One region of the Orenia marismortui DSM 5156 genome, then DNA from elsewhere that is predicted to be linked to it. Evidence: riboswitches for the same ligand, from Rfam matches in the RefSeq annotation. Region 1 holds a riboswitch; the other holds the start of a gene.
What was found. Region 1 has a riboswitch for cyclic di-GMP ahead of flgB (flagellar basal body rod protein FlgB). Riboswitches for the same ligand answer to the same signal wherever they lie in the genome.
Positions count from the first base shown of each region.

Region 2: another riboswitch for cyclic di-GMP. It lies ahead of OREMA_RS0103670 (Ig-like domain-containing protein); the one in region 1 lies ahead of flgB (flagellar basal body rod protein FlgB).

Region 1 covers NZ_KB900623.1:296,919-314,099, forward strand. Annotated here, with positions in the region: gene OREMA_RS17945 (MMPL family transporter) at 1-1,380, shown strand, start outside; gene OREMA_RS0115130 (outer membrane lipoprotein-sorting protein) at 1,403-2,209, shown strand; gene OREMA_RS17950 (hypothetical protein) at 2,279-3,670, shown strand; gene OREMA_RS0115140 (patatin-like phospholipase family protein) at 3,817-5,655, shown strand; gene OREMA_RS0115145 (DegV family protein) at 5,683-6,513, opposite strand; gene OREMA_RS0115150 (hypothetical protein) at 6,958-7,485, shown strand; gene dprA (DNA-processing protein DprA) at 7,624-8,787, shown strand; gene OREMA_RS0115160 (DUF494 family protein) at 9,080-9,574, shown strand; gene topA (type I DNA topoisomerase) at 9,596-11,686, shown strand; gene hslV (ATP-dependent protease subunit HslV) at 11,770-12,297, shown strand; gene hslU (ATP-dependent protease ATPase subunit HslU) at 12,312-13,697, shown strand; gene codY (GTP-sensing pleiotropic transcriptional regulator CodY) at 13,777-14,556, shown strand; cyclic di-GMP riboswitch class I at 14,716-14,807, shown strand; gene flgB (flagellar basal body rod protein FlgB) at 15,011-15,418, shown strand; gene flgC (flagellar basal body rod protein FlgC) at 15,421-15,846, shown strand; gene fliE (flagellar hook-basal body complex protein FliE) at 15,866-16,156, shown strand; gene fliF (flagellar basal-body MS-ring/collar protein FliF) at 16,188-17,181, shown strand, end outside.
Region 2 covers NZ_KB900617.1:817,330-834,510, forward strand. Annotated here, with positions in the region: gene OREMA_RS18190 (alpha-amylase family glycosyl hydrolase) at 1-1,279, opposite strand, end outside; gene OREMA_RS18195 (alpha-amylase family glycosyl hydrolase) at 1,368-4,697, opposite strand; gene OREMA_RS0103670 (Ig-like domain-containing protein) at 4,925-6,574, opposite strand; cyclic di-GMP riboswitch class II at 6,785-6,870, opposite strand; gene OREMA_RS0103675 (alpha-amylase domain-containing protein) at 7,033-8,853, opposite strand; gene OREMA_RS0103680 (starch-binding protein) at 8,966-11,101, opposite strand; gene OREMA_RS17110 (pullulanase-associated domain-containing protein) at 11,433-15,005, opposite strand; gene OREMA_RS18200 (alpha-amylase family glycosyl hydrolase) at 15,463-17,181, opposite strand, start outside.

The DNA.
Region 1 (17,181 bases):
AATGTTCTTATTAAAGGAAGAGAAGAAGGTAGTTTGACCAATCCCGAAATATTAAAAGAAATGGACGAATTGGGAGTTTATTTAAAGCATAATTTTAATGAAGTTGGTAAAGTGACTTCTTTTGCAGATTTTATCAAAAGAATGAATAAAGTAATGAATTATCCGCAAGAAGAGCTGGTCTCTAAAGATCAAGCTGAAGTAAGTAACTTTGGTAAAGAAACTACATCTAGTTTTGGTGAGGAAACAACCTCTGATTTTGAAAAAGAGACTACAAGTAATTTTGGTGAAGAAACTACATCTAGTTTTGGTCAAGAGACAACTAGTGATTTTGGAGAGGAAACTACTTCTAGCTTTGGCCAAGAAGATAACTCTTCACAAGCAACTAAAGTTCGACAATTAGAGATAAAAGAACCTTCAAAGCAGGAGATCTCTGAAAGAGATTTAGTAGTATTACTTAATCAGGCTATTATTAAAGCTAAGAGATTAAACTTAACAGCAGAAGAATTAGTAGAACTAGTAAATAAAGAATTAAATTATAAAGGTGAAGCATATAATGAAATACCTTATGATCCAAGTAAATACCCTGTTGAAAAAAGAGAGGGATTGAAAAACTTAATTTCACAATACCTATTATTGTATTCGGGAAGCTTAGATGATTTAATTAATGATCAGTTAGAACCATCTAAAGCTAGAATGATGATTCAAATGAAGACGGCAAGTAATATTACAACCAAAAAAGTTAAGAAAGCTATAATAGACTATGCAAGTAGAAATTTTCCTGAAGGTTATGAAGTTAGCATTGCTGGGACAGCTGATATGTCTTTAGCAGTTAATAATTTAATAGTCTCTAGTCAAATTAAAAGCATATTACTTTCTTTAATTGTGGTATTTATTATAGTTGCAATCTCATATAGATCTTTGATTGCTGGTATTTTTGGTATAGTACCTCTATCGATTTCATTATTAATTAATTTTGGTTTGATGGGATTTTTAGGAATAAAATTGGATATTGGAACAGCTATGGTAGCGTCAATTGCTATAGGAATTGGTGTTGATTATACAATCCATTTCTTATCAACTTATAATCATGAAAGAATAAAAACTGACAATTTAGAAGTAGTAACTAAGAAGACCCTTCTTAGTTCAGGAAAAGCTATAATTTTTAATGCTGTTTCAGTAGCTGCAGGATTTGCTGTTTTACTATTTTCTAACTTTAACCCGTTAGTAAATCTTGGTTTATTGGTAAGTATTACAATGGTTACATCTTCGGTAGCATCAATGACTGTTTTACCTGTTTTATTAAATATATTTAAACCTAAATTCATTAGTAATAAAGGTATGATAGATGAAGGTAATGATTCTTTAGTAATAAATCAATAAGATAATTAGGAGGGATATAGTTATGAAAAAGATAATAACTTTATTGACTTTAATTATAGTTTTGTTAGTTGGTGCTAATGCTTTTGCTATTTCTGGTAAAGAGGTAATGCAAAGTGCAAAGGATAGAGATACCGGAAATACAATGCATGCTTTAATGGGAATGGATTTAGTAGATGATAATGGAGAAGTAAAACCTAGAACAATAGAAGTATGGGGTATCACTTATAATCAAGAAAAAGACTTATCAAAGTCAATAATGGAATTTAAGTCTCCAGCTTCAGTTAAAGAAACTAGATTTTTGCAAGTTGAAAATGATGATCGTGATGATGATAAATGGATTTATTTGCCCGCGTTAGGTAGGGTAAGAAGGATTTCATCTTCAGAAGGCGACAGCTCTTTTATGGGATCTGATTTTACTTATGATGATATGGAAACTAGAGAAGTAGAAGAAGATAAACATAAGTTGTTGAGGGTAGAAAAGTTAGGAAAATATGAATGTTATGTAATAGAGTCGATTCCAAAGGATTTAGAAGATGCACAATATGCCAAAAGAATTTCTTGGGTAACAAAAGATCACTATATTCCAGTGAAGGTTGAGATGTATAGTAAGAAGACTGGAAAAGTACAAAAGTTGTTAACAGTAAAACAAAATATAGGTAAGATTAATGGCATTTGGACAATATTTAATACTACAATGAAAGATTTAGAAAGTGGTTACTCTACAAAACTATATATCAAAAGAAGTAGTTCAGGTGCACCATATATTGAGTATAATAAAAGGATAAATCCATCTAGGTTTACACAAAGGTTCTTAAAGATGGGAAGATAAATAATGAAATTAAGGGCGAACGTAAATTTGTTCGCCTTTATTTAAGCTAATAAAGGAGGTAAAATGCTAATGAGAAAATTAAAAGTGTTTTTAATTACCTTAATATTGATAAATATTCTATTTACTGTAGATGTATTAGCAGCTGAGAGTGCTTTTGAAGAGAACAGTTCTTTTAATGAAGATACTTCTTTCAATGATAGTAGCTTTACTTCTTCTTTTGAAGAACCTTCTTCAGCACTTAGCTTTGAAGGAGAATTAGAGTCAAAAAGCAGATCATTCTTAGAGAACTCTGAAATTGAATCAAATACAATATTAGATTTAGATTTAATATATGAAAAGGAAAATTCTGAAATGAAAGCTAGTATAAATTTTGATGAAGATGATATCGAGTTAGAAGAAGGATTTATTAGATTATATTATGATAATTATGATCTAGAAATTGGAAAGATGAAGGTAGTCTGGGGTAAAGGAGATAAGTTACATGTAGTAGATAACTTAAATGGTGAAGATTTAACTGATTTTATTAATCCAGAGTATTTAGAGCGTCAGATAGGTCAAGAGATGGCTAAGTTGAATTATTATATTGGAACTGCTAAGTTAGAAGCAGTATATACTCCAGAATTTACTCCAAATAAGTTAGCTACTGAAGGGAATTGGATTACAAGTGAAGTTAATCAAATTAAAAATTTGAAGTCAAGCTTTATTGACCATTTTGGTTTGGCATCAGCAGCTATATTAGAAGATGAAATAATGAATTCAAAATCAACTAAATTTGAGGATGGTCAGTTTGCATTAAGATATACTAATTCTAAAGATGGTTATGATTATGGGTTCTCTTTCTATCGAGGTAAAATTAAGAATCCTAGTATGGATCAAAGGTCATTAGTAAAGTTAAAGCAAGGGGGTTATGATAACTCTCAAATTTTCCTAAATGACTTAGATCTGCATTATGATGATGTAACAGTCTTTGGAGCAGAATTCAGTTCTGTTTTAGCAGGTATTAATTCTCGAGCAGAGTTTGCTTACTATTTAACTGAAGATACTACTGGAGATGATCCTTTAGTTCATAATAATAAGTTGGCCTGGATAATAGGTGGAGATAGAGATTTACCATTGCATAATATGAATTTAAATCTACAGATAAAGAGTGAATTTATTCTAGATAAGGAGAATGTTGAAGATAAAGAATATGATGTAGATTATGCTGATGATTATTTTACTAATATGTTAGTTTTAAAAGTTTCAGATAAGTTTAAGAATGAAACTGTTTTACCAGAGCTTTCTCTAATTTATAATCTAGAAAGTGCAGATTATATCTTGGATAATGAAGTTGAATTAAAGCTAAAAGATGATACTAGTATTAAATTTAATTATAAGTTATTTGGTGGAGATGATAATGAAACCTTTGGTCAGTTTAAGAATAATGACTATCTATCTATAACAGCAAATTATCAATTTTAATATCTTTAATTTAATCCCTGTCATTGACAGGGATTTTAAGTATTAAATAATATATTAAGTTATTTAGTCAGCACTTTATTAGACATAATATCTAAAATATCTTATAATAGGTATATAATCTATTTTATGTAATCAGGGGGATGGCAATGAAAAAAGTCAAAGCTTTAATTATGATAAATTTATTATTTCTTAATCTTTATTTATATAGTTTGCCAGCATACTCTAATCCTCTTATTACTCAGGTTAGAAAAGATGGTGAAATATATCTTGTAGAAGATTACTATAGATTTAAGAATATAGAGGGTTCAACAGTTGGATTGGCTCTTACTGGTGGTGGTGCTAAAGGTTTATTTAATATAGGGGTAATTAAAGCTTTAGAAGAGGAAAAAATTCCAATTGATATTATAGTAGGTACTAGTATGGGATCTATTATTGCTACTATGTATGGAAGTGGATTATCAATTGAGCAGATAGAAGATATAGTAACCCAAGTTCCTTTTTCCAAAATGTTTGATTTTAATCTAGCTAGCAATGAATCAATTTTGAATACAGTAAAGGTAAATAAATTTGTAGAAAAAGTAGTAAATAGTAAGAGACTAGATCAATTTCCTATTCCAACAGCTTTGTTAAGTATTGAATTAACTAGTGGGAATAAATATCTTACTACGACAGGTAGAATATCTGAGGTTCTTCAAGGTTCTTATGCTATTCCTTATTATTTTCCTATACAAAGGGTGAAAGGGAAAGTTTTTGCTGATCCTGGGATTGTAGAAAATAGTCCTGCTAAGGCAGCTAGTGTTTTAGATGCAGATTTTGTAATTGCAACTACATATAAAGGTGAAATAAGTGATAATAATTATGATACTCCAGGGGAAATTGCTGCTAGATACATGAAATTGGTTCAAGAAAGTAATACTTCTAAGATCTTGAGTAAATATTCTGATATAGCAATTGAAAGTGATGTAGTAGATTATTCTTTTATGGATTTTAGTAAGGCAGATAAATTAATCAACATTGGATATAGGACTACTAAAAGAATGATTCCAGAAATTAAAGAAAAGTTAGAAGCTAAGAATATTAAATTACGAAATTATAAAAAAAGAGAAAAGATTGATTTGAATCAGGAGATTAAAGATTTAAAGTATGATAGGATGTTAATAGAAGAATTAAGTTATAATCCTATATGTTATTATGGACAGGATTATTCTTTCTTTAAACATGATTTAATTAGATCATCTTTATATAAATTTCAATATGGTATGAATCTTGATAAGAATCATTTTAATTTAACAGTACTATCTACTGCTGAAGATAATAAAGATGATGTAGAGTTAAAATTAAGGTTTAGAAAGTTAAGTAAAGATATTGATTTGATTACAAAATATAAGTTGAATGAAGACAAAGATGATGATTTTATGGCAGGATTAAGATATTATGGTGATGACTATATTTTAGGAATAGGCCGAGGAATTATTAATGATCAAAATTTTAATTATTTAAAGAGTAAATATAAGGTGGGGATTTCTTCTTTTCTACTAGAAGGAGAGAGTGATATATTATATCCTTTCAAAGATGAAGAGCTTAAAATCTTGATCTCTCAAACAGGTGAGTACAAATTAAATGATAATTGGATTTTACAACCTAAACTAGTATTCAATAATACAAATATTATGGAATCACCAATAATCTATCGAGGTGAAAGTCCTAATGATTTTGTTAAATTGCAGTTATCTTTAAATTTTACTTATAATCATACATTTATTAATATCATAGATTTTATGCGTATTTTTAGGTTAACCGATATCCAGGCATATTTATTTAGTGATTATCAAAAAGATGATAGCTCATCAATAGCCCTTGGAATAGGTAGTAAAGCTGATTTTAAATTATTAGGGCTTAAACCATTAGATTTAGAGGTTTATGGAGGCTATGATAAAGAAGTAAAAGATATTAAATTTGGGATGAATATTTGTTATGATTTTTAAAAAAGAGGGTTAAATTTAACCCTTTTTTTAAAAGGAGATTATAATGCCTCCATCATTTGCATATACACTACTAAGTCCACCAGTTTCAACAATAATAATATCTTTAAAGTTATATTTTTTTAGAACTTCTTCTTTAAATCTTTCTGCTTTTTCTAAACAATTACAATGAGCTATACCTAAAATTTTCTCTTCTAATTTATCATTGTGTTTGCCTATAACATTGACTAATTTTTTAAATGCTCTTTTAGATCCTCTAGCCTTATCAACTAACTTTATTTCTCCATTTTCGTCTCCCATTATAGGCTTGATAGATAGAAAAGATGCTAGTTTACCTTTTACTTTATTCATTCTGCCAGCTTTGATTAGATTATCTAATGATTCAAGTAGAAAGAAAGTTTTCATTTCTTTGATATATTTATTTGTCTTTTCTATTATTTTGCTACGAGTGTTATTTTGAGCTAGTTCCTGGATTTTTAAACTGACCAAAGTTTCTCCAATAGAAGCACTTAAAGAATCAAACACATGTATAAATTTTTCTTTCTTATCTTCTAAAAACATATTTTTAGCTAAAATAGCATTGTTGTAGGTGCTACTTAATTTTGAGCTTAAAGTGATCACAAATACATTTTCGTCTCCTTCATAAGCTTCCATAAATAAGTTTGGAGAAGGGCTTGCTGTTTTTGGTGGGTTATCATTTTCTTTCATTATATTTAGTAGTTGTTTAACGTTAAATGATTCATTATCTTGATATTCATTTTCTCCAATATTTATGGTTAAAGGAACTAATTTAATATTTAATTTCTTCTGTAATTCGGGATTTAGGTCACAACCACTGTCTGCTACAATTTTTATATTCATTAGACTACTCCTTTTCATAAGTTGTTGTTTTGATAGTTAATTATTTTATGATAGTAAAATACTAATATTGATTTATAGTAATGATATGTCAATTATACATTAAATCAGGCTAATATATCAACTTATGAATCTAAATCCTAAAATAATTATCTGTTAATTAAATAAAAGTATAGTAGGGGATAATTAATTCATTTAAACTTTAGCCTAGATAATAATGCTAAAAGATAGTAATAATTGGTCAGTCTTTAGTCTTTTAATATTTATCACAATAAGAGCTATTATACTAAAATATATTTATAATTGATAATTTGACTTAAAATAAAAGGAAAATAAAAGGTTTTATTGTATTTAGTGAAAGGGTACAGAAGAAATTGTAGTTATATTTTTTAGTTAGTGATAGGAGTTATTGATATAGTAGAAATTAACCAAGGAGGAAACATGCCAATGAATAGATCAGAGAAGATTAATATAATATTCCCAAATGGAGAAATTATAAAGTGTCATGATTTAATTGCTTTAACTCGTAGCTATAAATTTGAAGAAGAGTTTGAACATTTCGTTATAGGTGATTGGAGTTTAGAAGAAATTATTGATAACAAATTACTTTTAACTCAGATTCTAAATAATCAAATTAAAGATAGATTATCTAATAAAGATGAAATTTTATTTAAAAATATTTTAGATAAACAAGAAAAAATTAAAAAGAAGGTTAAAGCTGAATTATCTAATGAAGAAAGAGAATTGTATGATGAATTATTTCCAGAGAACAAATTAATTTTATCTTCTCAGGATCCTGAAAAATTTAGTGAAGATGATTTAATAGATTTCTTTGAAGACGTCTTATATAATTTAGATTCTGAAGAATATAATAATGATCTAGACATAACTGATGCTAATATTGAAAAGGAATCTGAACAATCTAATGTTATCAGTCTGGACAAATATCGTAATAATAAGACTTGTTTAGATTAAACAAGTCTTATTATTATTTATATAAATAAGAAATTATTTTTTTTACTGCTAAAAGTAGTAATCTTTATATACATAAATCTATAATATAATGGAATAATAACCTACTGTTTAATCTTAAACAGCTAGGAGGTAGATATTGTGGAAGAGAAACTTTATTGGATCTGGGCAAGTGGAATAAAAGGTTTGGGACCTAGAAAGTTAAAAAGATTATTAGATTATTTTATTGATGCAAAAGGTATTTGGAAAGCAGATATAGAACAAATTACTAATGTGGATAGTATTGGTCCAGTTTTAGGGCGAAGAATTATTAATTCTAAAAAGTATTTTAATTTTAAAAAAGAATATAAGAAAATAAAAAAATTTGGAGTTAGAGTTGTAACTTTAGGAGATAAATGTTATCCTAAATTATTAAAGGAGATCTATGATTCTCCTCCTGTCTTATATTATAAAGGTGATTTATCTGCACTAAACATTAAACCAACTATAGCTGTTGTTGGTTCTAGAAAATGTACAACTTATGGTGAGTTAATAGCTGAAAAATTAAGTAATAGATTAGCAAGTATGGGAATATCAATTATTAGTGGCATGGCTCGAGGAATAGATACATTTGCTCATCAAGGAGCTTTAGAGTCTGGAACAACTTGTGCTATTTTAGGTTCAGGTATTGATATTGTATATCCACCTGAAAATAATAATTTAATGAAAGAAATAATTAATAATGGTGCTGTACTAACTCCTTTTCCTATGGGGACTAGACCTTATGGAAGGAATTTTCCTCGAAGAAATAGGATAATTAGTGGGCTTTCTTTGGGGACAGTTGTAGTAGAAGCAACTAAAAAGAGTGGTTCATTGATTACTGCTGAATTTGCACTAGAACAGGGGAGAGAGGTCTTTGCTATTCCAGGTGATATAACTAGGAAACAAAGTATGGGAAGTAATAAATTAATTAAATCAGGGGCAAAACTAGTTCAGAATATAGATGATATTTTAGAAGAAATTAATTTTTCTAGCTTATTACGGACTGATATAGATCTAGATAGCTCTAATAATGACTTTAAAAATAAGAAATCAAATAATAATTTGTTAGATGAGAATATAATAAATAAAAATAATATTATAAAAAAATTGACTCCAGAACAAAAGAAAGTATATCAGAGATTGTCATATAGCCCAAAACAATTTGAATATTTATTAAATGTTATAAATTTGAATTCAGCAGAATTGAATACAGTATTATTGGAGTTAGAATTGGAAGAGCTAATAGAACAATTACCAGGTAAAAGGTTTAGATTAGCTACATAGATAAAGTTTTTATAATATAGTCATCCGACTTTAGGTTGAAATCTAAATTTGTCTCTATAGATAATGCGAAACTCAAGTAACTAGTGACCAGTAACCAGTAAATAAGTTAACTAGTCACTCGTTACTGTTGCTTTATATCCATTAAGTTTCACTTTGAATTTGGATATCTATATTTATACTTTATAAAATATAATTAAAATTTTTGCACTTATTTAGAGTTTATTATGCAGCAGGTTTTTGATTAGGAGATAGAAAGGAGGCAGTATGGTTTTTTCTTTACCATACATAGAAGATGAATCAGAATATATTTGAGATAATTAGTCAGCTAGTAAAAAGATTGCTACATGATGGAGAAATTATACAAGATGAGGAGAAATTAATAAATTCTTTAAGAGAAGAAGGGTATAACTTAGATGATATTAGTCAAGCTTTTGAATTTATATTTTCTTCTTCGGAAATAATAGATTTACCAGAAAATAAAAGTAATAAAACAAATAATAAAAGATTTAAAAATAGAGTATTAGATTTTAGAGAAAAATCAAAATTTGACATAGAAGTGCAAGGGATTATTATGAAATTGAATGTTTTAAATTTACTAAGAGATGGAGAATTGGAGAAAGTAATAACAAGGTGTTTAGTAGGTAGTAATAAAGTTATTGATATTTCAGATTTATGGAAAGTATTAAAAGAGGTAGTTAATAATGAATTAAGGTTAGCTATAATTTCTAATGAGATAAAAGAGTTTAAGGATAATGATATTAAATTAGATAATAACTATATTAATTAGTATAAAATTGGAGGTGATAAAATGCCTAGAAAAAAGAAGAAAAAGAAGAAGTTGGTTATTGTAGAGTCTCCGGCTAAAGCAAAAACTATTAGTAAATTTCTAGGTAAAGGATTTGAGGTAGCTGCATCTATGGGACATGTAATTGATTTACCTAAAAGTCAATTGGGAGTAGATGTTAATGAGGACTTCAAACCTAAGTATATAACAATCAGAGGAAAAGGAAAAACTTTACAAAATTTAAAGAAGAAAGCTAAGAAAAGTGAAGGTGTGTTATTGGCGACAGACCCTGACCGTGAAGGGGAAGCAATTTCGTGGCATTTAGCACATGCATTAAAAATAGATGAAGATAGTGAGTGTAGAATTGAATTTAATGAAATTACAAAGACAGCAATAAAGAATGCATTAGATGAAGTTCGTTCTATAGATAAAGATAGAGTAAATGCACAACAGGCTAGGAGGATTTTAGATCGTTTAGTAGGTTATAAGTTAAGTCCTCTATTATGGTATAAAGTAAGAAAGGGGCTGAGTGCTGGAAGAGTACAATCGGTGGCAGTAAAGATTATATGTGATCGTGAGGAAGAGATTGAAGCCTTTAACCCAGAAGAATATTGGACAATAGATACTAAAGTAAAGGGAGAAAGTAAGCAGGAATTTTCGGCAAAATTGCATAGAATTAATGGTGAAAAATTTAGAATAGCCAATAAAAAGGAATCAGATAAAATAGTTAAAGCTCTAGAAGAGGAAAACTTAAAAATAGCTAAAATCAAAGAAAGCAAAAGAAGAAGGTATCCTTCTGCTCCTTTTACAACTAGTACCTTGCAACAACAGGCTTCTACCAAGATTAATTTTAGTACAAAAAAGACAATGTATTTAGCACAACAATTATATGAAGGTTTAGATTTAGGTGCTGATGGAACAGTAGGTTTAATTACTTATATGAGAACAGATTCAACCAGGATTTCTAAAGAAGCAAAAGGTAATTTGAGAAAATATATAAAGGATAATTTAGGAGAAAAATATTTATCTAAAAAGCCTAAAAATTATCAAGCTAAATCTGGTGCACAGGATGCTCATGAGGCAATAAGGCCTACTTCAGTGTTTAGAACGCCTGATAAGATTAAAGGTTACTTAAATAAGGAACAATATAAATTGTATAAATTAATTTGGGAGCGGTTTGTTGCTAGTCAAATGAGTCCTGCTTTATATAAGACATTAACTGTTGATATAAAAGGTGGAGATTATTGGTTAAGGTCTAAAGGGTCTATAGAATTATTTCCTGGCTTCTTAAAGGTAGATAGCACAAAACAAAGTACTAAAGATGAACTTCTTCCAGAGCTAAAAGAAGGAGAGAATATAAGTTTAAACAAAGTAATTCCAGAACAACATTTTACTAAACCTCCGGCTCGATATACAGAGGCAAAATTAGTTAAGACTTTAGAAAAGAAAGGTATTGGAAGGCCGAGTACTTATGCTACAATTGTAGCTACTATTCAAAATCGTGGTTATGTTGAGAGAGAAGGCAGTCAATTTAAACCAACAGAATTAGGAACTGTGGTTAATGGTTTATTGTCTAAGCATTTTCCAAAAGTCACAGATATAGAGTTTACAGCTCAGTTAGAAGATGATTTAGACAGAATTGAATCTGGGGAGGTTGACTGGGTTCAGTTGCTAAAAGATCTCTATTTTCCTTTTGAAGAAAGATTAGAAGAAGCTCGTGAAAATATGGAAAATGTTACTTTAGAAGATGAAGTTACAGATGAAATATGTGAAAAGTGTGGTAGTAATATGGTTATCAAGCATGGTAGGTATGGGAAGTTTTTAGCTTGCCCTGAGTACCCAGAATGTAAAAATACCAAGCCGTTTTTAAATAAGATAGGGGTTAAGTGTCCTGAATGTGAGACTGGTGATGTGGTAAAACGAAAAAGCAAGAAGAAGAGAACTTTTTATGGATGTAGCAATTATCCAGAATGTGAATTTATGACTTGGAATAAACCTGTGAATGAGAAATGCCCTAAATGTGGAAATAAATTTTTAGTAGAAAAGAATAGTAAAGGACAAAAGAAGATTTATTGTATAAATAAAGAATGCGATTATGAGAGAAATAAAGAATAAATATTATATATAGGTATAAAAATTATTTTGTTTGGCTAAGTCGTTGGTTTCAATTATTATTTTAGTAGGGTAGGTGAACTAATATGTTTGAGGCAACTACTGTAATAGCAATGAAACGTGAAGATAAGGTTGCTATTGCTGGTGATGGTCAAGTTACGATGCAGCATACTGTAATGAAACATGGTGCTAAAAAGATTAGAAGAATTTATAATGGGAATGTATTAGCTGGGTTTGCAGGAGCAGCGGCTGATGCTTTCACTTTATTTGAAAAGTTTGAAGGAAAATTAGAAGAGTTTCATGGTAATTTACAAAGAGCAGCAGTAGAGTTAGCTAAAGAATGGAGAACAGACAAAATGTTAAGGAAATTGGAAGCATTATTAATTGTTGCTGATAAAGAATCATTATTGGTCATTTCAGGAACAGGTGATGTTATTGAGCCAGATGATGGGGTTACTGCCATTGGTTCAGGAGGTTCTTATGCTTTAGCTGCTGCAAGAGCTTTAATAGAATATTCTGATTTGACAGCTGCAGAGATAGTTGAGAAATCCTTGGAGATAGCAGCTGATATTTGTATTTATACTAATAAGAATATTAGTGTAGAAGAAATATAGGAGGAGGCTGAAAAATGGAAGAATTAACTCCAAAAGAGATAGTTAAAAGATTAGATAAATATATTATTGGTCAAAATGAAGCTAAGAAATCAGTAGCTGTTGCAATTAGAAATAGATATAGAAGAAAAAAGTTACCTTTAGATCTAAAAGATGAAGTTGTCCCCAAAAATATCTTGATGATAGGGTCTACAGGTGTTGGTAAAACAGAGATAGCTAGAAGATTAGCTAAATTAGTCAAAGCTCCTTTTATTAAAATTGAGGTTACTAAATTTACTGAGGTTGGTTATGTTGGGCGTGATGTAGAATCTATGGTTAGAGATTTGCTTGAGATATCCATTAGAATGATTAAAAATGAGAAGATTGAAAAAGTTGAAGATAAAGCTAGTAGTTTGGCAGAAGAAAGAATACTAGATTTATTATTGCCAAGACCTAAAAGTAAAAATAAAAACCCCTTTGGTGCGTTATTTGCTGATGATGATAGAGAAGATTCTATATTAGATGTTGAGAGAGAGGAAAGATTTGAAAATCAAAGAGAAAAGTTACGAGAACGATTAAGATTAGGTGATTTAGATGATAGAATGGTAGAAATAGAAGTAGAAGATAATCCATCCCAGATGGTTGAAATCTTTTCGGGAACTGGTGTGGAAGAGATGGGAGTTAATTTCCAAGATATCTTTGGTGGAATGTTTCCTGGTAAGAAGAAAAAAAGAAGAGTTAGTATTGAAGAGGCTAAATCTATAATTAAAGAACAGGAAGCTCAAAAACTAATTGATATGGATGAAGTAAGTAGAGAAGCTATACAAAGGGTTGAAGAAGCAGGAATAATATTTTTAGATGAAATTGATAAAATAGCTGGTAAGAATTCTTCATCTGCTCCAGATGTCTCTCGTGGTGGAGTACAAAGAGATATATTACCTATTGTAGAAGGTTCAACGATAATGACTAAATATGGGCCAGTAAAGACAGACCATATTTTATTTATTGCTGCGGGTGCTTTTCATGTTGCTAGTCCTACAGATTTAGTGCCAGAATTACAAGGTAGATTTCCTATTAGAGTAGAATTAAGTAGTTTGTCTAAAGAAGATTTTAAAGAGATATTAATTAAGCCAGAGAATGCACTGATAAAACAATATAAAGCCTTATTGGAAACAGAAGGTATAGAGATTGATTTTACAGAAGAATCAATTGATGAATTAGCAGATATCGCCTTTAGAGTAAATGAACAGACAGAAAACATAGGAGCAAGAAGATTACATACTATTATCGAGAAATTACTAGAAGAAATTTCATTTATAGCACCTGAGATAGAAGATAAAGAGGTAATTATTGATAGAGAATATGTAAAAGACAAATTAGATAATATTGTACAAAATAAAGATTTAAGCAAATATATACTATAATATTTGAAATAAAAATATAATTTGTGTATAATTTGAGTAACTCCATAGTAAAATGCTTGATGATTGAGGGGGAAAGTATATGGAAGAATTACTAAATAAGACCCGTAAGATAAATAGATTAATTCAACGTTCTGCTGGACATCCTGTGAATTATGATGAAATGTCTCAAGTCTTAAGTGAAACTATAGAAGCTAACATTTATATTGTTAATGAAAGAGGAAAGTTGTTAGGCTATACTTTGGTTGATGCTTTTGAATGTGATCTAATGTTTGAAGAAGTTATTAGTTCTGAGGAGTTCCCTAAAAGCTATAATGATTGGTTATTAGGTATTTATCATACTAGATCTAATTATGAACAAAAAGAAGGTTTATGTGTATTTAAGGATCATGAAGATTGTATTTTTAAGCATAAGCTAACTACTGTAGTTCCTATTAATGGTGGTGGCGAAAGACTAGGAACGTTAATTGCAGCTAGGTTTGGCCAAGAGTTTGGTTCTAGTGATTTATTATTAGCTGAGTATGGAGCAACTGTAGTTGGTATGGAGATTTTGAGATTAAGAAGTGAAAAGATGGAAGAGGAAACAAGGAAAGAAGCGGCTGTTGATATTGCCTTAGAGACGCTTTCTTATTCTGAATTAGAAGCTGTTGAACATATTTTTGAAGAATTAGATGGTACAGAAGGTCTATTAGTGGCTAGTAAAATTGCTGATAGAGTGGGGATAACTCGTTCAGTTATTGTTAATGCTTTAAGAAAGTTTGAAAGTGCTGGTGTAATTGAATCTAAATCTTTGGGGATGAAAGGTACTTACATCAAAATTTTAAATGATAGATTGCTTGATGGCTTAGAAGAAATTAAATAGCCTTAACAAAACACAGGTTTTGCCTGTGTTTTGTTAAGGCTATAAAATAGTAATTTGTAGTTTTGTGGAAAATAATTACTTATATTAGTTTTATTTGCAAGAAAAAAATTTGACATTAAACTCGAATATTTATAAAATTATTATGGTATTACATAAAAATAAAATAATTAGCAAATCTATCGAAAGGTAGTGGCGCAAAGCTATGGGTCTAAAGATATTTATCAAATATCCATGATTGCCAGGTTGCACACTTTAAAAGCTATTGGTGAGGCAACTGTAGCTTTTTTCTTTATGTAAATTGATATTTTATTTTGATTAAACCTACCTACATACATAGAATTAAAAAGAAGGATTGGATATATTTTTTTGAAGGAATTTTAGTAGATAAGTCGAAATATTGAAAGTAGAGTATTTAATGTGTTTATATATGACAAAGTTAGGGAGGATATACTTAATGAAAATCTTTGATAATAGAAATTTTGGGGTGTTGGAGAAAAGTTTAGATGGGCTTGCTAAAAATCATCAGGCTATATCAAATAACATATCAAATGCAGATACTCCAGGCTATAAAAGGAAGTATGTAAGTTTCAGAAAAGAATTATCTGATTTATTAGAAAATAGAAATGACTTAAAAGTAACAAACAAAAAGCATATTGCTATTAATTCTAAGGATATAAGTTCTTTTAAGGCAAGAGTTCATACAGAAGAAAATACTTCTGTTAGAAATGATGATAATAATGTAGATATAGATGCAGAAATGGCTATGCTTGCTAGAAACACTCTAGAATATCAAGCGGTAGTAAAACAAATTAGTAATCAATTTAAGAGGTTAGACTCAGTAATACAAAAGGGAGGTAGGTAGGAATGGGATTATTCAATAATTTTAACATAAGTGCTTCAGGGTTGACAGCTCAAAGGTTAAGAATGGATTTGATTTCTAGTAATATTGCTAATGCTAATACAACTAAAGCTGAAGATGGTAAGCCTTATCGTCGTAAGCTTCCTGTATTTAGTGCAAAATTAAAAGATGAAATCAATAAGTTTAATACTGGTGAAGATGTAGGAAATGGAGTAGAGGTATCCTCTATTCAAGAGAGCAAAGAACCTTATAAGTTAGTTTATAATCCTAATCATCCAGAAGCTAATGAATCAGGATATGTCGAAATGCCTAACATTAATATTGTTTCTGAGATGACAGATATGATTTCTGCTACTAGAGCATATGAAGCAAATGTGACTGCTTTAAATTCAGCTAAGTCAATGGCTCAAAGTGCTTTGAAAATTGGCTAGTTTAGGGGAGGAGAATTAAATGAAAATAGATCAAATTAGTAATCATAGCTTAATGAAGGTAGATAAGCTTGATGAAAAGAAGGATAAGTATCCTTCTTTTGCTAATGTTATGAAAGAATCTTTGCAAAAAGTTAACAGTTTACAACATGCTGCGAATAAAGCAGGGGAAGATTTGGCATTGGGTAAAGCTGAAAATATTCATGAAGTTATGATTACTGCACAGAAAGCTAAACTATCACTAGATTTAACTACAACTATAACTAAGAAAGCTATAGATGCCTATAAAGAAGTTATGAGGATACAGGTTTAATGTACTTGTTCAGTGAGATTGGGGTGTAAATATGGTTAAAAATTTCTCGCAAATAAAAAAGCAGATACAAAATTTGTGGAACAATTTTAATAAAAAAGCTAAAATAGTGATTATTGTATCAGCTCTTGTTACATTCATTGGAATGTTATTGCTGGCTCATTGGGCTAGCAAACCAGAATATATGGTATTATTTAATAATTTATCTATGGAGGATGCAGGGGGAATTATTAATAGTTTAGATGAAAAACAAATTACTTATCAGCTGAAAGATAATGGTTCTACTATTTTAGTTCCTCAAAAGAATGTTCATAAGTTGCGGTTAGATTTAGCAAGTCAAGGACTTCCAACTGGAGGGAATGTAGGTTTTGAAATTTTTGACCGCAATCAGATCGGGAGTACTGATTTTGAACAGAAGGTTCAATTTAACCGTGCTTTATCTGGGGAATTAGCTAGAACAATTAAGCAGCTTGATAATGTTCTATCTGCTAATGTAAGAATTACTCCTAGTGAATCAAGTATATATAAAGAGCAAGAGGAACCTGCTAAAGCATCTGTAGTATTGAAGTTAAAGCAATATACCAAATTAACTACTAAAGAAGTGAAGTCTATTGCTAATTTGGTTGCTAGTAGTGTAAATGGTTTAGACCCTACTAGAGTTACTATTGTAGATACAACTGGTAATTTATTATCGGCTAAGCTCAAAGAAGATGATGAAAAGGCTGATATTAGTGATAAGTTAGCTTTACAGAATAAATTCGAAGAGGCTATTGAAAAAGATTTGAATGTAATGTTAACTAAAGTGTTAGGGATGGGTAATTTTTCTTTAGTTGTTAATGCGACTTTAAATTTTGATCAAAGAAATATAGAAAGTAAAAGGTATGAACCTGTAGTTGATGATGAGGGAATTATACGTAGTAAACAATCAAAAACAGAGAGTAGTCAAGGTATGACTACTACCCCAGAAGGAGTTCCTGGAACTACATCTAATTTACCTCAATATAAAATTAATAATCAGGATAGAACAG
Region 2 (17,181 bases), on a different contig from region 1:
CTTGTTCCTGACCTTCTTTTCCTTCATTTCCATTGGCTAATTCGGCATCATATTTAGCCATTACCCCATAAGGGTCTCTTACTGGCTGACCATTAATCTTGAATTGATATTCCTTAAGATGCAAATCGCCTTTTACTGTTACACCATAAATATTACTATATCCATCCACACTGACTGGCTGACAATCATACTCGTCTCCATCTACTTCTACCGTAACATTACTAGAATCAGGCGACCAGATTCTAAAGTCTGTTGCTGTTCTAGAATATACTGCTCCTAGTTTAAATGGATGTTCTCTACTATTATTCTCGATCTTTGAAAACTCATAGCTTTGACTCATCTCACCTAGATCATTTTCTCCATATAATCTAAGAGTTTTGATCTCACCGGCAGACATATTCTCGCCAATAGTAATCGTATCTCCATTACTATAATCAATTCCATCAGTAGCTGGATTACTACCATCTAAAGTATATCTACTTACTTCTATATCACTTCCACTAACATATAAAGTTATTTCTTGGCTATCTAGAAATTCTGCACCAGCTGGATCAGCTGAAACTACTACTTCTTGTGGTTCTCTTTCCCATTTTTCAATAATCTTTAAATTGCCTGCTACACCTAGATCTATTGGATCGGTAATAGTAAGTCGTCCAGGGAATATACTAATTTCCCCTGCTTTTCTTAATATTTCTTCTCCACTACTATCAAACAGCTGAACCACTAAGGTGTAATCGTTAGCAAGAATCTCTTGATCTAATACTGCTTGATCATTAATAATTTCTGCTTCATACTTTGAATTAATTAATTTTACCGTTCCTGAATCATAATCAAGATCAGTGTCAATATTAACCTCTAAAGAATCAGCAGTTAATAACTTCAAATCAACAGGGACAATTGTAACTTCAGACTTAGAAATTGTTGCAACATTACTTCCTTGATATACATCATAGCCAGGTTCATCTAAAGCCTTAACCTCTACATCATATATATTTCCTACAGCTAATTTATCAATGTTAAAGATAACACTACCTGAAGAAACCTTTTGGCTCTCTGTATGAACATCATCAGGATCATTCTGATTAGTAAGTTTAACTTCAACTGTTTCAACTAATGCATCGGTTATAGCCAATGTAGAAACAGGTACAGGAATTTCTAATGTTAATTTACCAGTTTTATTAAGACTACTATTGTTTCCATCACTACTACAAGCTGTCAACAAAATCAACAACATAAGTAGCCCTATAAATAAAGAGCTTCTTTTCTTAATTAAGCTCATAATGCTCCCTTCCTTTCTAATATAATTTCCTATTATTTAGAATCTCGGGAAGACATTAATGTCTTCCCTACATTAAATATTGAAATTACTAATTTACTGCTTCAATTAAGATAACTCCGTTATCAAAGTCAAACTCTACTGTACTATTACTTACTGTAGCAGTATCACCATCGTAAGCATCTCTTACTTGGGTTCCATCAGCAAAGATTCCTTCTACATTTACACTTGTAGTTCCACTTCCACCAATTGCAATTACAACTTTATCTTCCATAGCATTTCCACTATAAGTTCTACCATAAGTGTTATTTCCTAGATCAGTTTGTTGACCTGCACCTACAGCAGGATGGTCATGTCTAAATTGACCAACTTTCTGCCAATGGGCTAAAATATCTTGATTAGTGTTCCATTGATAATCTGATCTTGTAGGCTGATTTGCATCGCCATCAACCTCTGGTCCAAGCTCTCTAGAGTTCTCATCTCCATAATAAATCTGTACTCCACCAGGCAATAATAGTAGCATTGTTCCCATATCTTTATTAGTATCATACCAATTATAGGTATCCCTAGCATCATGAGAATTAATATAAGTTAACACATTCCAATCTCCATTATTAATCCGATTAGCATAATCCTGCCAAACATCTCCTACATTAGATATTGATGGAGGATTCTGGTTGAAAGAAAAATTAATTACTGATTCAAAGTCCTGTGTACCATCTCCATCATTATCATTGAAATAATCACTTCTACCTACACCATGACCAAAGTCTTCAGCAGTCATCCAAAAATCTTCATCCCATTCTGCTCCTGGGGCATTAGAATTCTCAGCCCTCCAAGTATCTAATGCATCTTCTGCGGCACCTTTCAATTGTCCCCATCGCCATTTTTCAACGTGTTTAGCAGTATCTACTCTAAACCCATCAATTCCAAACTCTTCTACCCACGCAGCTAACCATTTGATAATATAGTCAGCTGGTGCACTATTATTTAAATTCTTTCTTAACTCTTCAGCAGCTGGTACAATCCATTGATCATATCCACTTTGTTCCATTGACCATTTAGTCTCTAGTATTGGTGCTAATCCAATACTATTAGTTATTTCAGTTTTAATATCAGGCAAACCAGAATCAGGAAGCTGTTTTAAAGGTGGTTCCCCAAGTGGTTCATATCCAGGTAAACCTGCTCTAACCCAACCATTCCACCAATTACTCCAAGCAGATTTATTATCATAATCAATATAATGATCATGGTAACTGTGCCAATTCTCACCGGAAGATGGTCTCCAACTCATTACTTCTTCTTCACTAGCATCTATTCCACCAAATCCATATTGTACTCCATCCAGCATAGTGTTATAACCTGGATGATTCATTACAACATCCATTACAACTCTAATCCCTTGACTATGAGCAGTATTTACAAAATCCCTAAACTCTTCTATTGTACCCATATTTTTATCCATCATCGTCCAATCAAGCGCATAATAACCATGGTAACCATAATGAGGGAAACCTCCAGAACCGCCACCACAAAAACCATGCATCTGTTCATATGGAGCAGTAATCCAGATTGCATTAACACCTAAGTCTTCAAAATATCCTTCCTCTAACTTTTCAGTTAATCCAGCAATATCTCCCCCATGGAAAGTTCCTGTATTTAACTTATCACTACCATAATCAGTGATCCGTCCATAAGAATTATCATTACTTGGATCTCCATTAAAGAATCTATCGGTCATAACAAAGTAAACACTTGCATTATCCCAAGTAAACTTATCAACTACCGCTCCATCATCTCTAGTGTAATCATAGCTTACTTCAGTTGTTCCTTCTGAGTTAGTAGCACTTGCTGTTAAAGTACCCTTCTCACCATCAGCTACATAGTCACTTATTTTAATTTCAGTAATTTCAGTAGTAGAAAGTGTAAATGTTTCACCAGCAAATTCACAACTACTAGAAGTTATACTAGCACCACCATCATCAATAGGTCCTACCTCAATTACTGTATCTCCTTTATATGTTCCACCTTTAGGAGATACTGGAATCTTTGGTTCAGATGGACCATTAAGATTATCTGTTGTCCAATCACTTCCATCCCACCAGTATTGGCCTAAATCCTTAATTTCAGTATCGCCACCAGTTAATTTATTTCCACCATTAGCTGAATCTGTAATTATTATTCCAAAGCTAATTCCACTTTCATAATTATTTAAATTATCTTTACTTATAGTTAATTTATACCAACCATTGCTTTCTGAGTCCATAGCAGTTTGATTATTCCAACCACCAGTAGGCTCATACTTAGTTCCATCAGTACCTGTATACCAGCTATAAACATATGGTGTAGCACTAGAATCAGATTTAAAGTGTAAAGTAATTCCCTCTGGCGCTGGAGTAGTTTCACTAACTGAATCACTTAAATCACTAGCCAAAGCATCAGCATCATAGGCTCTTACCCAGTAATAATAAGTTGTGTCACCTTGAACATCTGTATCACTATAATTATGAGTAGTGATCGCTTTCTCCATTAAAGGAAGCTTCTCTGCCTCACTTGTTCCTCGATAGACTAAATACTTATCTGCACTATCATCCCAAGTTAAGTCTATTGCACCAGTACTTTCATTATATTTAGCAGTTAATCCAGTTGGAGCTTTAGGAGCTAACTGCCAAGTTACATTAACTTTTAATTTTCCTCCAGAAGTAGTATTCTCTAAATCAACACTAACATTCTCAGCACGACCTGGTAAAGCTTCAAAAACTTCAGTAGCTTTATCTACAATTAGATTCTCTTCACTATCATATAACTTGACTTTTGCAGCATATTCACCAGCTGGAGTAGAACCAAAATCAGCTTTTGCTTCAGCAACATCTATCTCAGCCTCTAATCCAACCTCTTCTGGTACTATAGTCACTATTCCACTAGCAGCCTCTGCTGGCATATTCTCAAAATTCATAGTTAAATTCTTAGTAGCTTGAAGTTCTAATGTTACTGTAACTGTAGACTCATCATCATTTGTAACTGCTGTTGTATCTTCAGGCGATTTGTAAGCTACAATTTCTTCATCTCCATCTACATAGATCCCCTTGATAATTATTTTATATTTAGCATTCTTTTTTAAGTTTTTAAACTCAAGACCGACTTCTGTAGTCCCTTCCTCAATTTTAGCTTCACTTTCATGAATATCATTGCTATCATTTACATTAATTACTTTTCCTTCTATCTTCTTTAAATTAATATCTAGTTTTTGAATACTTGCCCCGTCTTCTTGACTCCCAGGCAGCTTAACTGTAACTCCTAACTTTGATTGATTACCAGTTAGTTCATCGCTCCCCCCATTACTACTACATCCAACTAACATGAATAAAGTAATTATACTTAGTAATAAGGCTAATTTTTTTCCTCTTAATTTATAAAACATAAAATCCCACCTTTCATTTAGGTTAACATTAATAATTTATCATCCAAATTAGGCAAGTAAAACTTATTAAAATCTAAAATATAACCCATTATAATATTTGATAAATAAGTTCACTTGCCAGATATAGATTTAAAGTTTTTAATCATCAATTAATCTAGAAGACAATTCTACTTTATAGAATCCCTTCCATTGGACTGATGAATTTAATCATTACTATTATCTCTTCATTATTGAGCAGCATAAGTTACTTCAAGTGCTTCACTTAGATCACTTCCCAAAAATCCTCCATTACTACTCTTTCTATAAGAAACAACCCAGTAATAATAAGTTGTACCTGCTTCTACATTTTCATCAACATAAGTTTTAGTATCTGTAATTAAACTATATGTTAAAGGAGTTTTTTCGCCAGTTACTTCTGTACTACGATAGACTAGATAGCCTGCAATACCTTCTTCACTATCATCCCAACTTAGAGTTATAGCTGAATTATCTAAAGTTGATGATAAAGATACAGGAGCTTTTGGAGCTGTTTCCCAGTCTACTTCAATTCCTATTTGTGCAGACTCATCAATTACTGTTAAAGTAAATCCTACTGTTAATTCTGTTCCTGCTGTACTTCCTATAAACTCATAAGTTCCTGCTACACTTGTATCTACTATTCCATTCTCAACTATATTCCCATCGGAATCTTCCCAAGTTAAATTCACTTCTTTTGTAGTTCCGTCACTCATTGTTGCTGTTCCTGTTGCTGCTAAAGTATATTCTTCACCTACACCTACTATTGCTTTTGAAGGATTAACCGCTAAATTTTCAATGAATATTCCTTCCTTAACTATTAACTTGAAATTCACTGTTAATTCTGTTCCTTCTACACTTCCTATAAATTCATAAGTTCCTGCTACACTTGTATCCACTTCCTTATCCCAGATTATATCTACTGTTTCTTCACTTCCATCATTATAGCTTGCAGTAGCTGTTGCTGGTAGACTATAATTACTTCCAACTTGAACTGTTGCTTCTTTTGGATTAATATCTAAACTCTCAATAGTTCTTTCTTCCTTAACTATTAACTTGAAGCTTACTGTTAATTCTGTTCCTCCTACACTTCCTATAAATTCATAAGTTCCTGCTACACTTGTATCCACTTCCTTATCCCAGATTATATCTACTGTTTCTTCACTTCCATCATTATAGCTTGCAGTAGCTGTTGCTGGTAAGCTATAACTATTCCCTACCTCTACTGTTGCTTCTTTTGGATTAATATCTAAACTCTCAATAAATCTTTCTTCATCAGTAACTATTAACTTGAAGATTACTGTTAATTCTGTCCCTTCCACACTTCCTATAAATTCATAAGTTCCTGCTACACTTGTATCTACTTCCTTATTCCAATTCACTTTTACCGTTGATGCGCTTCCATCTGTCATTGTTGCTGTTGCAAACTGAGGTAATTCATATGTATCTCCTACTGATACTGTTATTTGAGAAGGATCAACACTTAATTCTTCTATCTCTACTGCTGTACTCTTTTTAGTTAACTTTGGAATAACAGGCATAGGGTCATCAGCTTTAACTATATAAGATCTACTCCATTTTTCATATCCTGTCGCTGTTACTTCAACATTATAAGTACCAGGCTTAAAATCATACTCTCCACCATCATTAATTTCATCAATTGTTTTAACTATAGCCCCATCACTATTTATAATTTCTATAGTATAATTAGCTATAATTTCACCTGTTTCAGCATCTTTAGGCACATTGATCTTTAGGATTCCTAATTCTGAACCTCCACCTCCTCCACTACTACTTGAACATCCAACTAATCCAATCACTAAAATTAAAAGTACTAATAAATAAAATTCCTTACTCCTCAAAACTACCATCTCCTTGAAATATATTTTTTATAAGAAAAAATAAAAACATACCCAAGCAATAATAAAATGCTAGATATGTTCTCTTATAACCTTATATACTTTTTTAAACTTATCTCTCTGTTCTAAACTTTTGACACTATTAATTTAAAAACTCTTATTAATTTTATAGTTTATAATCTTATTTAAAAATAAAAACCCCACCCTTATTATAAAATACAAGGGAGGGTTCACCATTAGCTCAATATAGACAATAGGTGACCAATTACAGTCTATACATCATTGCTTCCTGAAGAAGATTATTTTTATTTTTAGTATTATTTATTTTATATAAAAATAATAACATATAATGGAATTTAATTCAAGTTATTTTTTTAATAAATCAAAAATAATATAAAAAAAGGTATAAATCAGATTTTCTAATCCAATTTATACCTTTAATATATTAAGATAAAGGTTCATTAATTAGCTGGTACCCAAACACTCCAACCTTCATCAATAGAATTTTTCACTTTGAAATCTCCATACCCATCTGCATCAGTCTTAACCGTTCCTTTAACATTAGAAGTAATATCATAGAACTCAGTATTAGACTTACCTGAGTCGATTCTCTTAGTAGTTAAATCACCAGAAGTACCTTGGGAAATCATCATGACTAATCCCGTTCCTGGAACATCTGACAGACCTCCTCTAACATAAGAATAAGTATTTACATCATTAGTCTTAACCTCTCGTCCAGGACCATAAGCAAAATATCTTCTTGCCTTTAGTAATTTATCTAGTCCTACTTTCTTTCCATCTTGGTAATAATCTTTCCAATAAACCATAGGCAATCCATCTTCTCTCATTAAAATATAAGTATAAGCTTGATACTTTCTTATATTAATTGGTGCTTTATACTCTACAATATCTCGACCAGTATCATGATTATCTATAAAAGTAACTGTTTTATCAGCAAATTTCCTCTTATTAACCATACCGGCCTTACTTAGAGTAGACATATTTAAATTCCCATTTCTTAATGTTTCAAAGGTTTTTCTTAATGGAAAATCAAACACATGTAAATTAGGATTATTTACATCATACATATAAAAACTTAGCCCCATTGTATTCTCTACCCACGCTTCTCCTACAAAGAATACATCTTTAGCTGTATTTTCTTGAATACTACTTATCCATTCATCAATAAATTTAGAATCAACATGTTTAACTGCATCAAGTCTAAATCCATCAAAACCAATATCATTTATAATCCAACTTCCCCATTCCTTTAACTCATCTTTAACATTTTCATTTTGATAATCAACATCTGCCCCTAATAGATAATCCTTCTCAAAAGTATCATCCCATGTCTTCCCTTTGAAATTTTGTGGTGCTATATTCCCTAAATTAGCAGCATAATCTACACCATCGAAGGCCTTCCAATCCCATTTCCATTCATCAGCTTTACTATAATACTTCTGTCTTCCTTTAAGTGGATAAAATTTAGTATAAGTTTCTGCTTTCTGACCAGATGCTAAGATAGAATCCCCTATATTTTCATAACCAGCACCTAATCTATGATTTAATACTGCATCATAATAAACTTTAATTCCTTCTTGGTGAAGGTCAGCTATAGTTTGCTCCAACTCTTCTTTAGTTCCATATTTAGTTCTAACTGTGTTAACCTGATTAAATTCTCCCAAATCCCACAGATCATAAGTTCCATAACCTTCATCTTGTTGCTCATGAGCTTTATTAGCTGGTGGTACCCAAACAGAAGTAATCCCTATTTTAGCTAAATCATCTGAACGTTCAGAAAGTAGTTTCCATAGGTTTGATTCTTTTGGATATTTTTCTTTATACTTACCTTTATTCATTTCCCAATAGAAAGTTTGCATCAGAGTCTCATTAGGATCTTTAATTTCTGGATAACTTCTACTAGTAGTAAAATCAGTTTTAGTAGATAGCTCATTTCCTGTGCTAGACTTAATATTAGTAACTAGCTGGTAATTTGTTTTGGCTTCTAATTTTAAACCTGTTAAAGTAACTACATTTCCTTCTACATTAGTCTCAATTTTAGATTTACTATCCCCTTGGACTAAAGATACTTTTGCTCCAGCAACCTTTTCATTAAACTCTAGTTTAAACTCCCCTAAAGTATAATCTACACTATTAAGATTATAATCTGTTAAATCAGAGGAAACTAGAGCAAACTCATCTCCAGTTGATTTACAACCTGTTAATGTTACTGCTAAAATTAATATAGATAGTAAAGCATACAAAGTAACTCTTTTTCTCATTATCTACTTCTCCCCTTTCTTTATCTTTACTTCTAATTTTATATTCTCTAATGATAGCTATTTTCCTGCAATTATAGAATTAATTCATATATAATCAATAACTAATTTTGAGCTAATTCCTATCTTGTCTGGTAAATGTAACTTCTCTACTTACAGTACCTATTTGATTGCTAGCAGTTATAGTCAACCTACCAGTCTCCTCATTTTCTAAATAATCAGCAAGTCTTATATCTGCTTTATCTACAATATCGATTCTTTTACCATTAAATTCACAGATTAAATCTATAATCTTATCTCCATTATCTTTAATAGATAAAGTAATACTTTTAGTTCCTAAATAAGTACCAGCTGGAGTATCTATTATAATTTCAGGTTTAGATACAAATTTTCCATCTTTATACCACCATTCACCAGCTTCAATTCCCATTATATTTCCTGTATCACCACTATCCCAATTAATCTTTGCATTTAATTCTTCAACCTCAATATCTATTAGACTATAGCTATACCATCCATCTTCTTCCTCTAACATAGGTGTACCTGGCCATACACCAGTAGGCTCAATTTTAGCTTCACCTTTTCCTTGCCATAGATAAATATTTGGCACTTTCTTGTTATTATTCTTAAAATGGAATGTAAAATCTCTATTAGTATTATCTTTTTTATTATCAGTATCTCCTATTGTAAATCTAGCTGTTTTTGTAATTGTTGCTATATCATTCACTACTGTTACAGAAAGTTCTCCACTTTCATTCTCTTTAAGATAATCACCTAAAAGCACAGTAGTTTTATCTACATCTTCTCCACTAATATTCAAACTAATATCTTGGTTATTAAATCTAGCACTTGTCTCTATAATATCTTCTCCACTAATAGATATCTCCAGTTGAGTCTCAGAGTCATAAGAACCAGGTTCTAAATCAAACTCAATTTCTGGCTTAGCTGGCTTATCAGGATTATAGGAGTACCATCGACCTTCCTGATACCACCATTCATTTTCTCTTCTATGCAAATCTTCGAATTTTCTTCCATCACCAGATACAAAAATGATATTTATATTTCTGATCTCTGGAAACTCAGCAACATACCAATCATTAGCTTCTGATTTCATAGTTTCCATATCTTCTAAACTGCCTGATAATTCTATTTTTTCTTCTTGTTCATTTAGATACCAAGTATATATTTGAGGAGCTTTCTGAGCATCACTATCTTTAAAGTGTAGCTTAACACCATCATACTTACTAGGAATAGCAGTGGCACTAACCTTGGTAGATAACTCACTATTTAGCCCAGCTTTATCAATTGCTTTAACCCAATAATAGTATGTATCACCTGCCATTGCAGTTCTATCTTTGTAATAATTATTTGTACTCTCTTCTAAGGGAGTTTTAGAACTCTTATCTGATCCCCTATAAATCATATAATTAGTAGAATTATCTTCCCAATTGAGCAAAATACCTGACTCTGTTGCTAAAGCAGTTAGCCCAGTAGGAGCCTTTGGTGCTACTGTAGATAACCAAGTAGTATTAACTACCTTCTCTTTAGCTAAGTCATACTCTATTTGGGTAACTCTTCCTGGTAAAATCTTAAGGTCATTAACCGTTTTTTCATAAATTGAGTTATTATCTGAATCAAATAAATCTATCTCTAATAGATATTTATTAGCAGAAATTTCATTAAAGCGAGCCACCTTATTGTCAATATTAATATCTGTTTTCAACCCATTAGAAGGAGTTAAAAATACTTTTCCTGATTTAACTTCTGAGATTAAATTACTTAGCTTAATCACTAATCCTTTAGCATCTGTTAAATCTTCTTCACCAAATGAAACTGTAAGTAGATTATCATCACCATTGATTGTAGTAGACTTATCATTATCTTCATAGACTATATAACCATCTTCATCCTTAACAGCTATATCAAGCTCATATGTACTCCCTCTAGATAAGTTATTGAAGTTTAAAGAAACACTACTGCTACTGCCTTTAATCTCCTTAGTTTCACTGTCTTTATCATTACTATTATTACGATTTACAATTGATACCTCTACCTTTTTCACGGTAAATTCTTCTTCAATCTTATCTGTTGCTTCATCTGTATCTTTCTTGGGAACTTTAACGGTTACTTTTAAATTGGAACTACCACTGAGGGTATTAGTTCTAGCACCATCACTACATCCCAATATAGTTAAGAGTAATAAGAATACCATCACTGATATTAATACTCTCTCTAAAGCAGATTTAAACATTAATCTCACAGCCTTTCTATATCTTAATAATCATAATATAATTTATCATCTTTCTAATTATTGCTTTATTACTTACAAAACTTGAACTGCGATCTATAACATAATATAAAATTAAATTTTATAAATTACTATTTCTACTACAAGAAAATATTTCCTTCATTAATAATTATATAAATCAAATCCTTTACTATTTCATAAATAAAGTTTTAAAGGGATTTAAAACTTTATTTATGAAATAGTAATTCAACTTAGAAAATTCTATAATATATAATAACATATATATATAAAATGAGGCAACTATATAGTTGCCCCATTTTTAAACTAAATTAGTTTATTTAATTGTATAAGTTTGATAAGTTAATTCTTGATCTACTGTTGGATCAACTAACTTATCATCAAAAGGAGCATCAATGATATTTGTAACCTCCCAATAACCATTCATCATTACTGGTAAGATTCTTATATCATCACCAGCTTGAAGTCCTAAAGCACTAAGAGAATAACTTACTTCTATAATGCTTCCATCTGCAGAACGGTTATACTCAGCTACTGTATCATCTTGAACCTCTGTACCTAACCAAGTGAAGGCACCATATCCAGGATTACCATCACCATCTAAATATGTGTAAAGAATACCTTCGAAACTAGTATCATCACTATAAACTATATTCTTATCTCCCCATGTCCAGCTTGTGTTAGCTCCAAGATCACTGATACCTGTGCTATCAGTTGTATTATCAATCAAAAACATAGCATCTGTACCCCAACTACCATCAGCTAATTCCACTAACATATATAAATTATCAGTATCATTAGCTACATAAATATTTTGAACATCCATTCCTGCTGGATCAGCTATATTATCTCCAGTGTCAGTTACCCAAGCATCTGCTGTAGCATCAGTATATTTATCAGCTATAGAAGTATCATCCCAAGCTACGTCTTTATTTCCATCTACAACTATTGAATCAGATGCAGGCTCTACTTTAATTACTGCTACAGATAATGGATCTACAGTTACTGTATCAGCAGTTACTGTTACACCAGATACAGTTGATACTGCAGTAGCACCAGACTCATCATTATCTACAAGAACTGTAGCACTTGTCAAGTCTTCTTTTACTGCAAAATCTCTTTCAATTGTATCTCCATTAATGAATACATAGTATTCACTTAGATCTGTTGCTGTAGATTTATAAGCAATAATTTTATCTTCAGCATCTTCGGCAGGATAAATAAGCTTTACATTAGAATCAACTAAAGATTTATCACCTAATCTAAAGGCATCTGTTGATCTTCTTAGTTTAATAAGACCTTTAGTATACTCCATAGTCTCATTTTGAACTGTATCTCCAGTTGCTGCATTCCAATCAAATGCATTAATTACATCAGATGAATCATAAGAGTTGTGAATAAATACATCTCCTGTCGCTGGTACTTCTGTATCCTCACCTTCAGGACTTCCTGTACCCTTCCACTCTTTAGTTCTACCATATTCTTGACCACCATGTAAGAAAGAAATTCCTTGACTTGTTAAGATAATAGCATTTCCAAGTCTAATTCTCTTTTGAATCTCTTCCTCTGAATCAGCAGGTGATTTCTCAATAGATTGAGCAATCACATCATGTAAAGTTAAGTTATCATGAGCAGCAATATACTGAACAACATCGCCTGGGTCATCAGCAGTAAAGTTACCTGGCTGAGCTTTAATATTGTTAAAGATTGTTTCGATAGGTCTATCTCCACCAGTAATAAACATCGGTTGACCTTCACTTCCATAACCAGATTTTAAGTTATTTCTAATTTCATCAGAGAATACTGCTACATCATCTGTGCTAGAAACAAAGTCTTGATCAGCACCTTCAGTACCTTCAGGACCAGTATACATTCTCCATCCTTCACCAATAAATAATGTATCAGGGTTTACTTTTGCTACAGCATCATAGGCTGATTGTATTGTCTCACTATCAATTAATCCCATTAAGTCAAATCTAAATCCATCTACTTTATACTCTTCCGTCCAGTAAACTAATGAATCTACAATTAATTTTCTCATCATAGCATGAGTAGAAGCAGTATCATTTCCACATCCAGAACCATTAGCACCTTCTCTAAAGTAATAACCTGGATTAATTCTATCCATAATATCTGTTGCTGCCATATGATTATAAACAACATCAAGAGTTACTGCCATACCTGCATCATGAATAGCTTGAACGAGATCTTTTAACTCTTTAATTCTTAATTCAGGATCTGTAGAATCTTCTGAATACATTCCTTCTGGAGCAAAATAACTATGTGGATCATAACCCCAATTATAATTATTTCCACTAGAATCATACTCTGTTTCTCTTGTTCCTGACTGTGACTCATCTCCAAAGTAATACGACATTACAGGAAGTAATTGAATATGGGTTACTCCTAAATCTTTTAAATAATTTAATTTCTCGGTAAATGCCGCATAAGTTCCAAATTGATTTGTTAGACTAAGTCCTTCTTGAGAAGTAAAGTCTCTAACATGAATCTCCCAAATAATAGCATCCTCTCTCTTTTCAAATCCATCTACATTAGCAAAATCAAGTGTTGGTCCTACAAGAGAAGGATCTACTATAGCAGCTTTACCAACAGTATCATCACCATTACCATTAGTATCTACAGTAAATTCTGCCATTGACTTAGCATATGGGTCTAAAGCTAATCTTGTTTCACCATTTATTGTTACACTATATTGATAAAAATAACCTCTTAAATCACTAATACCAGTATTATCACTATTTAAAGTAACTCTCCATACACTTCTTGGATCCTTTTCCATAGTAACTCTAGTAACCTCTGTATTTTGGTCAGCTTTATCATAAATAACAGCTTCTACTTCAGTTGCTTTTGGTGACCATAAATTTAATTGTACAGTACCATCACTATTATAAGTAGCACCTAAATCATCTCCATCATAAGCAGTCAGAGAATCTTCATACCTTGCTCCAGTATCTGCTACTACTGTCTTACCATCATAAGTAATCTCATAAGGTTTTTGATTATCAACATCTAAACTACCTGTTAATACTAATGTTGTGCCATCGACTACATCTAAACTATCAATTGTTACCTCATTACCGTCTTTATCTACTACTGCTATTTCCGATTGAGCAATTCCCATAGTATCTGTAAAGACTACTTCAAGTTCTGTTGGACTAACAACTTCAGCAGAGATTAGACCTTCAGGAACTTCTTTATCAGAACTAATGTAGACAGTGTCATCTCCTTCGAAAATCCATAATTCATTATAATCTCCCAAGAATTCAAATAAATGATCTCCACCATCTTTACTAGAATCTCCCACTTCTTCATCAACAGGTACTAATCCTAAATTACTCCCTTCCCCAGTTAATGGGACATAATAATAAGCACCAAAATCGTCTACCCCAGATTTTTGTAACCCATGTGGCCAATCTGTTGTGTTTTCTACACCATCTCCCCATAGCCATAAGGTATAAGTATCATAGTCATCCGCATTTCTTTGATAATGAACCAATGCCTTTCCTTCAGGTATATAGGTTCCACTTTGATCAATAGTTACTGTTACATCTGTAGTATCTTCTCCAGCAGTAACAACAACTTCTGTTTCACCATAATATTCTTTAGTTCCATCAACTATTGAAACTCTTAATGTATAGTTGCCTGCCTCTACATTCTTAATAGCTGTATCTAATGACCCTTCCTTACCAGCCACAGTAACTATAGCTGTACTAAGATCAAGATCTAAATCACTAAAAGAATCAGTGTTGATGTTATCGCTACTAACTAATATATTACCAACTTTTCCTGGACCATCATCATCACTCGAGCAAGCTACTAATCCTAAAGCTAAAGTTAAAATCAATAATAAACTAAATATTTTCTTCAATTAAAACCCTCCTCTAATCAATTAAATTTTATATAATCACAACAAAATTTCTCAATTCATAATTTTTTCTTATTTCATCTATCACCTCCAAACTGACATCTGTAATTAACCATAACAAAAAATAAAAACATATCTGAAGATATAAAATCTCCCTAGATATGTTTTCTTATAGTCTTATATTATTATCTATTGTTATTGTAAATCTAAAATTAAACAACTAGCTGTTAACCATATTTATACTTATTGTAAATAATATGTTAATCAGCCAAAAATTATGCTCTTATAATGTTATTTACTCTATTATTATTTATACACAAAATATAAAAACCCTTCTTTAATTGTGTTTTTTTATTAAAAATTCAATATTATTATTATATGTGAGGTAGTGATAATTAACAAACCACTATTTACTTATCACTACCCATTTGATATTCAGAAAAATATAATCCAAGATCAACTACTGCACAAGTAAGAATCTTCCTGTTAATCCATCTACAGGAATATCATAGTCTCCAGAACCAGTTATCTCCTCACCTGTCAATAGATCAACTAACTTAGTTCCACCTACATTAGAAACTGAGATTGTAGTTTCACTTGTTCCTGTATTCAATACATAAACTATCTCTTCTCCTGTATCTAAATCTGTTTTAAGATCAGCATATTTAGTATTTTCAGCTACTAAATTACTTCTCTCACCATTCCATAATGCAGGATGATTCGCTCTTATCTCCATTAATTTAGAAACATAATTTTTCAAGTCAAGCTCAGCTGTTGTAAACCCTGAAATTTTACCTTCACTCCGTGCAACATTATCGTCATAAACATCAGCAATGTCATTATCATTCACATAACCTTCTCTTTCATCTCCCCATTCATCACCATAATAAAGGGTAACTGGACCTGTATAAGCCGCCATAAAGCTAAATGCTGCCTTATGTCGTTTCCAATAATCAGGATTCTCTGTACCATAACCTAAATGAGGTGCTCTTTGAATTAAGTCTCCAAAGCGAAGTAAGTCATGGTTAGTTAACATCAAGTTAGGTTGTGCATAATCTTCATAGACATTATGAGTTTCCAGTCCTTCGTTTAAAGCCGATGCATCTTTCCCTCCAGAACCACTTTCTTCAGCCGCTAAGACTTGAACAAGTCTATATCGCATTGGGAAATCAAAAGCTGATCTTAATCCATTTTGACTATATCCTGTATCATTAATATCATTCTCACCTTTCCAAATCTCACCAACCATATAACCTAAGGTTCCCCATTTTTCTCCTGCTGCTTTACGTTCTGCAGTTACTTCTTCTACACTTCTTCTAATCTCATTCCAATAATTATGACCATCTTGATACAATTGATATGCTTGATCTAATCTCCAACCATCAATCTCAAACTCTTCAATCCAATAGGTAGCAACCTCTTTATAAAAATCCAAGCTCTCTGGATAATCTACTGGATCATTTGGACCTGAAGGAGTATACCCTGATGGTGAAGCAGGTATGTTAATATCTTTGTGATGACCAAAAACTCCATCGAGGAATACATATAATCCTCTGGCATGTGCTTCATCAATTACTTCCTTCAATTTAGTATTGCCACCCCAATTATCATCTACATTAAAGTAATCCTTAGCAAAATAACCTGTTGCATCTAATTTACTTTCTCCATCAGACTCAAAGACAGGAGTCAACCAAATAGCATTCATCCCCAAATTTTTAATATAATCAAGAGAATCAATAACACCATCTAAATCTCCATAAGCATCAGCATTCCCCCATACTTCAGGGAAATTTTCCTTACCATCACCATCTAAGAAGGTCGCTACAAAGATCTCATAAATTCTTAAATTATTAAACTCTTTAACTTTAACAAGCTCTTCCATAGAATACCTAGAACCTATCGCCGCCTCTACAGACTTACCATCATAAGTTATATTATAAGGAGCTTGATTATCAGGATCTAAAGTAGAAGATACTAGAGTTAATATCTTGTCATCAACAATCTCCAAAGAATCAATAGTAATCTCTGATCCAGTTTTATCAGTTACTGATATTTCAGATTTAGCAATTCCCATAGTACTTAAAAATCTGGCTTCAATTTCTGTTGGACTAATAACCTCAGCAGATACTATTCCCTCAGGAAAATCTTTATCTGCACTAGTATAGATATTAGTATCACC